DNA from 2 places in the Sphingobium sp. KCTC 72723 genome. Region 1 is predicted to be linked to the other one. Evidence: riboswitches for the same ligand, from Rfam matches in the RefSeq annotation. Region 1 holds a riboswitch; the other holds the start of a gene.

Region 1 (4,227 bases):
GCGGCGCGCTTCGGAGGAGGTGCTGGCGATCCGGCCCGACCTGATATTGGGCTATCCCATCGGGCCGAACAGGGTCGCGGGCGCGCCGCCGGGGCAATGGACCATGCTGGGGCTGGCCAGTGCGGACAGCTATAGCGCGATCCTCGATCAGATACGGCAGGTCGCGCGGGCGGTGGGGCATCCTGAGCGCGGCGAGCGGCTGATCGCGCGGATGAACCGCGATCTGGCAGCGCTGCCAAAAGCGAAGCGTGGCGGGGTAGCGGCCTATTATCAGCGGCGCGGCTATATGACCGGCACCGGCACGCTGGTCGACGACCTGATGCGCCGGGTGGGCCTTGTGAATCTGGCAGGCAAATTGGGCAAGCCCGCGCTGGCGCAGGTGCCGCTGGAGGCGATGGTCGCGGCGCGGCCCGACTGGCTGATCGTCGAAAGCGGCAGCGTGGCGGTGGTCGATCAGGGGACCGAGATGCTCCAGCATCCCGCGCTGAAATCCGTGCCGCGCATCAGCGTGCCGCAAAGCTGGACCGTATGTGGCGGCCCGGCCTATGTGCAGGCGGCGCAGGGTATCATTGCGCGGTTGAACGCGCATAAGTGAAGGGACGGGCTGCGCGCCCGTCCCCCCTTGTCCCCCGTCAGAAGCGGACACGCACGCCGCCAAAGGCGGAGCGGCCATAAACGCCATAGCCATAGGCGGTGGCGTAGGCTTCATCGAACAGATTGTCGATGCGGCCATAGACTTCCAGATGCTCGCCCAGCGACAACGCGGCACGCAGGCCCGCCAGCGCATAGCCGTCGAGGCGGCGGGTGTTGGCGGCATTGTCGAAGCTGTCGCCCACCATAGTCAGCGTCGCGCCGGTGGACAGGCCGAAGGACCAGACATAGTCTGCCGAGACGCTGACCGCGTTGACCGCGCGGCGCGGCAGGAGGTTGCCATCCGTAGCCCCACCCGACCGATCGCGCGCATCGACATAGCTATAGCTGCCGGTCACGGTCAGCGCGTCCACGGGCTTCAGCGCAATGCTCGCTTCCACGCCCTTGGCACGGGTGCGGTCGAGGTTGCTGTAGCTGAAGGTCGCATTGTCGTAATTGATCTGGTCAGTGGTGTTGCGCAGGAACGCCGTGACCGACAGGATCGCCCGCTCCCCGTCCAGGCTCTGGTCGAAGCCGATGTCGTAGCTTTTCGATCGTTCGGGGCGCAGCGCGCTGTTGCCGCTGAATGTGTCGTAAAGCTGATAGAGCGAGGGTGCCTTGAACCCTTCGCCATAGCTTAATCGCACATTGGTCGCGCCCGCATTGGGCGTGTAGTTGGCGTTCGCACCGAACGTGGTTGCGCCGCCGAACTGGCTATGGTCGTCATGGCGCACGCCGCCAGTGACGGACAGGCCAGTCAAGGGCTTGACGATCGCCAGCGCATAGACGCTGTCGATATTGATCTTCGCCGACGACGTACTGCCGAAACCGAAGAAGTCGTAATCGGGGCGCTCATGTTCATAGCCGAACACCAGCTTGGCCTGATCGACCGGGGCATATACGCCTTCATATTCAAAGCGCAGGTTGGTGCCGGAATAGCCATAATCCGCGTCGGTGCCGCGCACGAAATAATAGTCGCGGTCGTTGCGCAAGTAAGTCACCGCCGCGCGGCTGGTCAGGCGACCGTCGAGCAGGGCAAGGTTGAGGCCCGCATAGCCGACATATTGGTCCATTTTCGACACGTCGCTGCTGTCGGCAGGCGCGCCGAAGAAGCTGTCATAGTCGAGGTCAGCATGGATATAATAGCCGCGCAGATCGAGGCTCAGCGCGTCGCTGAACGCCAGTTTCAGCCGGGCATTGGTGGCGATATTTTCATAGCCGTCCTTTTCCGTGCCACCCACAGCCGACGAAATGCCATCGGTGCGAAAATAGGCTGCGCCAATGCCGCCCGACGCCATGCCGCTGGTGCCAGACACATCTGCTTTCGCGTTCAGCGTATCGCTATAGCCATAATCGACCGAGGCGTTGGCCCCGAAACCTTCCGCCGGCACGCCGGTCATGATGTTGACCACGCCGCCGATCGCCTGGCTGCCATGCACGACCGAGTTGGAGCCGCGCAGCACTTCGATCCGGCGGATATTGCCGGTCAGCAAATGGCCGAAATCATAGCCGTCACCAATGCCGCTGGGGTCGTTGACCTTGACCCCGTCGATCAGCACCAGCGTCTGCGTCGTTTCCGCGCCGCGCAGCGACACGCCGGTCACGCCGCCAGTGGAACCATTGCGGTTGAAGCGGACCCCCGGCGTGGTCGCCAGCAGATCGACCACATCGACCGCCTGCCGCGTGTCGATCGTCTTTGCATCGATGATGGTGATTGCCTGGCCGACTTCGTCGCGCGATTGGGCAATGCCCGACGCGGTGACGACGATATTGTCATCCTGTGCCAAAGCAGGCGTGGCCGCCAGCAGCGCGAGAAGAGAAATCCCTGTTTTTACCATGATAATAGCCCTGAGCGTCATGTGCGACTTCAAGGCCGGGGCGTCCGTTTCGCAACGGTCGCGCCGCGATGCAGGATGACGCCACCCCCCGCCGCACGGCACGATGCGGCCCCGGCCGCATAGCGTCGCTCGACGGAAAACCACCGTGCCATGACCATCCCCTGGATCAGGGCAAGAGCGACCAGACGCCGGCAGGTCTCCTGGCTCGCGGGTCATAGCGGCGATGCACAAGCCTTCCCGAACCCAAAAGGTTCAGTGACCGGGTCTTTGAAACCCTCTGTGCATCGCGCTCACCGCTTACAGTTGCAGGGACAGCCGTGGAATAGGGCAGTTTCCCGCCCGCACCACATTCCCGTTTTCAGCCTCTTGCGAGGCACCGGCGCGATCTATTGCAAGGACGATGAACCGCCCCTGCGCCGCGCGCTCTAGGGGAAAGGTGGAGCGGTGCCAAGCCGCCCGTGTCGCTAAGGCCGCAAAGCGTTGCCATGATGCAACAGCGCGTCGGGCCGGGCCAGCACGACCAGCGGCAGCCCGGCCTGTTCCGCACGCTGGGCTGCCAGCGCGGTGGGCGCGGAAATGGTGACGAGCAGCGGGCATCCGCTCAGCACCGCTTTTTCCACCAGTTCATAGGAACAGCGCGACGACAGCAAGGCAAAGCCACCGTCCCAGTCGGTGCCTGCGCGTTTCATCGCCCCGATCAGCTTGTCGAAAGCATTGTGCCGCCCGACATCTTCGCGCGCGCAGCCGATCGTCCCGTCCGCGCCGACATAAGCCGCGACATGGGCCGCGCCGGTGGCAGCGTTAAGCGGCTGGTGCGCAGCCAGTTCACCCAGCGCACGGAAAATGGCGGCGGGTTCTGCGCGTGATTGCGCCGTAACGGGCGGCAGCGGGCGCATCGCCTGTTCCAGATTTTCAACGCCGCACAGGCCGCACCCCGATTCCGACAGGCGGTGCCGCACCCGGTCCAGCAGACCATCGGTCCGGTCGGCAGGCAGCGTGGCGCGCGCGACCATCCCCTGCCCGGTATCATGGACATCGACGGCGAAGGGCGCGTCGTCCGGTCCGATCAGCCGGTCGGCCAGCGCGAAGCCCAGCACGAGATCGCCAATATCATGCGGGGTCGCCATCAACACCGCATAGCCGACGCCGTTAAACTCGACCGCGATCGGCACTTCCTGCGCCAACGCGCGGGCGACCGGATCGGCCTGACCGTCCGGGGTCAGGCGAGTGAAGGGGACATCGGGCGAATGGTGCGTCACGATGTGGGGTGTCCGAAGGTAACGGACAGGATCGGCGGCGCTGCGGGCATGAAGCGACCCTATGGCCCGGCGTGCCGCAACGCAATGCCATGCAGGTCCGGCACGCTTTTTGACGGGGGTGACCATGACACTCATATGCTATCGGCTTGGGACATTCATGTGCGGGGCGATATGGCAGGGTCAGGGATATTGGGCGCGGTGCTGGCCGGTGGACGATCGCGCCGCTTTGGCAGCGACAAAGCGCTGGCGGTGATGCCGGACGGGCGGACGCTGATCGACCATGCGGTGGCAGGACTTGCGCCGCATGTCGCAAGCATCGTGATTTGCGGGCGTGAGGGTGGCCTGGCAGATCGGCCCGCGCCGGACTTGGGACCATTGGGGGGATTGAACGCTGCGCTGCATCATGCGCGCGCGGAAGGTTTTGCCGGGGTGCTGACCAACGGATGCGACATGCCGCTCTATCCGGCGGATCTGCCCGTGGCGCTGATCGGCGCAGAGGC
Region 2 (4,227 bases), 1.0 Mb from region 1:
CCGGGGTCGAACAGGGCGCGGATATTTCGCCCTTCTATGATCCGATGATCGCCAAGATGATCGCCCATGGCCCCACCCGTGAAGGCGCCCGCGCCACGCTCGCGGCGGCACTGGACGACAGCGCGATCTGGCCGGTCAGGACCAATGCCGGGTTTCTGGTGAAGGCGCTGGAGCATCCTGATTTTGTCGCCGCCCGGCTCGATACCGGGTTGATCGGGCGCGAAGGCGACGCGCTGATGCCAGCGCATCATCCCGATGCCGAAGCGTTGGCAGATGCGGCGGCGGCGTTGACGCCCGGTGGCGTGCTGGCGGGCTTCCGCCTCAACGCGCCGGTGCGGGCGCAGGCACCCTTTCTGCTCGACGGCGAAGCGGTAACGGTCGCCTTCGATCCCCGCGAAGGCGATGCGCGCGCGCTCGACGATGTGCTGATCGCGCAGGGTGGTCAGGTATGGCAAATGCAGCCATGGCGTGTGGACGGCGGCGCCTCCGCCACTGCCTCCGACGGCGCGATCCTTTCCCCCATGCCGGGGCGCATCATCGCCGTGTCGGTCGCGGCGGGCGACGCGGTGGTGAAGGGCCAGAAACTCGTCACATTGGAAGCGATGAAGATGGAACATAGCCTGACCGCACCCTTCGACGGGACGGTCGCGGAATTGAACGCCGCTGAAGGCGGTCAGGTGAGCGAAGGCACGCTGCTGGTGAAGATAGAGAAGGTCGAAAGCTAGGGTCGGAATCGTCTCCCTTCCTGCAAGGGCAGGCTATCGCATATGAAAACGTCCCACGTTCAATCGTCATGCTGAACTTGTTTCAGCATCCATTTCTCGTCACGAACAACTGCTTGGTGTGGAGAAATGGACCCTGAAACAAGTTCAGGGTGACGGTGAAAGAGGGCATGTTTCCATATGCGACAGCCCTGCCTGCAAGAGGAGGATCAGTTGAAGTTATTCGATCATAACGCATTGAAAAAACAAAATGATATGCCGCAAACCAAACCTCTGTTGCCCACTGTGCGACATTTCGCCTTTTCTCTATAACCCATTGAATACAAACAGAACTTCATAATCCCATAACAGCCACATGGACGAACTTTGTAAAGTTCCGAAACGACAGGAGCAAATCACGACATGGCCGGACGCTATTTCGACCAGTGGCAGATTGGCGACACGCTGATCCACGACATTCGCCGCACCGTGACGGAAACGGACAATGTCCTTTTCACCACCATGACCCACAACCCCCAACCGCTGCATCTGGACGCGGAATTCGCGAAGGCCAGCGAGTTCGGCCAGATTCTTGTCAATGGCACCTTCACCTTTGCGCTGATGATCGGACTGTCGGTGGGCGACACGACGCTTGGCACGCTGGTCGCCAATCTGGGTTATGACAAACTCGTCATGCCCAACCCCGTGTTCATCGGCGACACGCTGCGCTGCGAAAGCGACGTGAGCGACCTCAAGCCCAGCAAGTCCCGCCCCGGCGCGGGCATCGTCACCTTCACGCACCGGCTGCGCAATCAACGCGACCAGATCGTGTGCCAATGCCTGCGCATGGCCCTCCTCAACCGATCCCCTGAAGCCGCCAGCCCCGGTTGAACGACAGGCGCGTGCGCGAAAGCGGGGCGAGGTCGATCGCCAGCATCGCGCGCGGCGGCACGTCGAGGATATGGGCCAGTGCCGCGCGCACGACCATAGGATGGGTGATCGCGCACCACGTCCCGGCCAGCCCCGCGACATGATCGACCCACGGGCCGATCCGCTGCTGGACCTGCGCCATCGTCTCGCCGCCGGGCGCGCCGCTGGCGGGGTCGGCGATCCATTCCCGCAGCGCTTGCGGAGGCACGGCATCGAATGTTCGCCCGGTCCATTGGCCATGGTCGATCTCGACCAGCGCCGCTTCGACCGTAAAGGGCAATGCCATAGCCTGCCCCGTCTGTTGCGCCGCCAGCGCCGGGCTGCACCCGATCAGCGTCGCGCCAACATGATCGGCGCGTGCCGCATCGCGCCGCCCGCCCGCGTCCAGCGGTTCGTCCGGTCCGGCAAAGCCGCCGGTTCGGGCCATCCGCGTGGTCCCGGCGCAGATCAGGATGAGGGTGGTCGTCAGCATCGACTCCGGCAAGACAGGTTGACCCCGCCGCCCCGCCCGTCCAAAGAAGGGCCAGCGTCCATCAGGAAGAAGCCGGTGTAATTCCGGCGCGGTCGCGCCACTGTTATCGTCGTCGCCTGTCGCCGTCGAGAGCCAGACCTTCCTGCCGGACTCATTGATCTGCACGGGACGCGAAATCCCCAAAGGAGTATGACCATGGCGACCATTGCCGCATCGTTCGACGACGCTTTCATCCCCATTTCCGGCGGTAACGCCATCCCGCTGGACGACATCCTGCCCTGGGCGCTGTTCGGCACGCTGATCGCCACGATCTTTCTCTATTTCGTCAGCACCGAACAGGGTGCCTATGCGTTTTTCGATGGCATGTATGTCCATGAATATGTGCATGACGGTCGCCACCTCCTCGGCTTCCCCTGCCACTGACGCGCGGCCATGACGAAACAATTGCTGTGGCGCGGGATGCTGGTCGGCATCCTCGCGGCCCTTTTCGCCACGCTGTGCGCGCGCGTCCTTGCCGAACCGCAGGTCGACCTTGCCATCGCCTTTGAACATCGCGGTCACGCCGCTCACGCCACTCACGCCATGCCGGGCATGGACGATGAACTGGTCAGCCGCGCGACGCAGAAGGGCGCTGGCCTGCTCACCGCGATGACGCTTTACGGCGCGGCGGTCGGCGGCATCTTCTCGCTGGTGTTCGCTTATGGCTATGGCCGCGTCGCGCGCCTGGGACCGCGCAGCTTCGCGCTGTTGCTGGCATGGCTGGCCTTCGTGATCGTGGTGATCGTGCCGGGGATCAAATATCCCCAGACACCCCCTGCGGTCGGCAGCCACGACACGGTCGGCATCCGCACCGCCGCCTATTTCGCCATGATCGCCCTGTCGCTCGCCGCCGCTGTCGTTGCAGCCAGACTGCGGACCCAAATGCGGCGCAGCCTTAGCGCGTTCGATGCGACATTGGCCGCCATTGCCCTTTACGCTGGGCTGATGCTGCTCACCCAATGGCTGTTGCCCAGCGTCAACGAAGTGCCGGCCGACTTTCCCGCCACCCTGTTATGGGATTTCCGCGTCGCTTCCATCGCCACCCAAATGGTGCTGTGGAGCGGCATCGGCATCGCGTTCGGCTGGTCCGCCGAACGCCTGCTCCAGCGGCAGGGGCGATAGCTGCATAAAAGCCATTTGTAACCCGCCACGCCAGCCTCCATATGCGGGCGATGAGCCGAGCGCGGCCAGCGGAGACAGGCATGAGCGATTATGATTTCGACCTTTTCGTCATCGGTGCAGGGTCGGGCGGCGTGCGCGCGTCCCGCGTGGCGGCGGCCCATGGCGCAAAGGTTGCGGTGGCGGAGGAGTTTCGCGTCGGCGGCACCTGCGTCATTCGCGGCTGCGTGCCAAAGAAGCTGCTCATCTATGGCGCGCATTTCGCCGAGGATCTCAAAGATGCGCGGCGTTTCGGCTGGAACGTGCCGGATTGCGGTTTCGAATGGCAGACGTTGCGGGACAATGTGCTGGGGGAAGTCGACCGGCTGGAGGGGCTGTATCGCAACACGCTCGACAGCAACAAGGTCGAACTGATCGGTGAACGGGCGACGGTCGCCGGGCCGCATACCGTCAAGCTGGCGAGCGGGCGGGAAATCACGGCGAAATATATATTGGTGGCGACAGGTGCCTGGCCAGTCACCCCCGATGTCGAAGGCGCCGAACATGGCATCACGTCGAACGAGGTGTTCCATCTGGACGAATGCCCCAAACGCATCGTAATCGTCGGTGGCGGCTATATCGCCAATGAATTTGCCGGGATTTTCCATCAGCTGGGCAGCCATGTCACGATCGTCAACCGATCGTCCACGCTGCTGCGCGGCTATGATGAATCCATCCGCGATCGCCTGCTTCAGATTTCGACGGTGAAGGGCATCAATTTCCGCTTCAACGCGCAAATGGAGCGGATCGAAAAGGACAAGGACGGCTCGCTTCACGTCCATTTCAAGGATGGCGACCCGGTCAGTTGCGACGTGCTGATGTTCGCGACCGGCCGCACCCCCAATCTCGACGGGCTGGGCCTGGAATCCGCCGGGGTGGAACTAAGCGACAAGGGCGCGATCAAGGTCGACGATTATAGCCGCACCA

What was found. Region 1 has a riboswitch for cobalamin ahead of SPBM01_RS20435 (TonB-dependent receptor plug domain-containing protein). Riboswitches for the same ligand answer to the same signal wherever they lie in the genome.
Region 2: another riboswitch for cobalamin. It lies ahead of SPBM01_RS15480 (CbtB domain-containing protein); the one in region 1 lies ahead of SPBM01_RS20435 (TonB-dependent receptor plug domain-containing protein).

The regions. Positions count from the first base shown of each region.
Region 1 covers NZ_CP060388.1:4,199,229-4,203,455, reverse strand. The annotation lists gene SPBM01_RS20440 (ABC transporter substrate-binding protein) at 1-595, shown strand, start outside; gene SPBM01_RS20435 (TonB-dependent receptor plug domain-containing protein) at 633-2,468, opposite strand; cobalamin riboswitch at 2,641-2,864, opposite strand; gene fdhD (formate dehydrogenase accessory sulfurtransferase FdhD) at 2,933-3,862, opposite strand; gene SPBM01_RS20425 (molybdenum cofactor guanylyltransferase) at 3,899-4,227, shown strand, end outside.
Region 2 covers NZ_CP060388.1:3,157,569-3,161,795, forward strand. The annotation lists gene SPBM01_RS15465 (acetyl/propionyl/methylcrotonyl-CoA carboxylase subunit alpha) at 1-725, shown strand, start outside; gene SPBM01_RS15470 (MaoC family dehydratase) at 1,125-1,592, shown strand; gene SPBM01_RS15475 (histidine phosphatase family protein) at 1,558-2,103, opposite strand; cobalamin riboswitch at 2,134-2,264, shown strand; gene SPBM01_RS15480 (CbtB domain-containing protein) at 2,299-2,526, shown strand; gene SPBM01_RS15485 (CbtA family protein) at 2,536-3,264, shown strand; gene gor (glutathione-disulfide reductase) at 3,345-4,227, shown strand, end outside.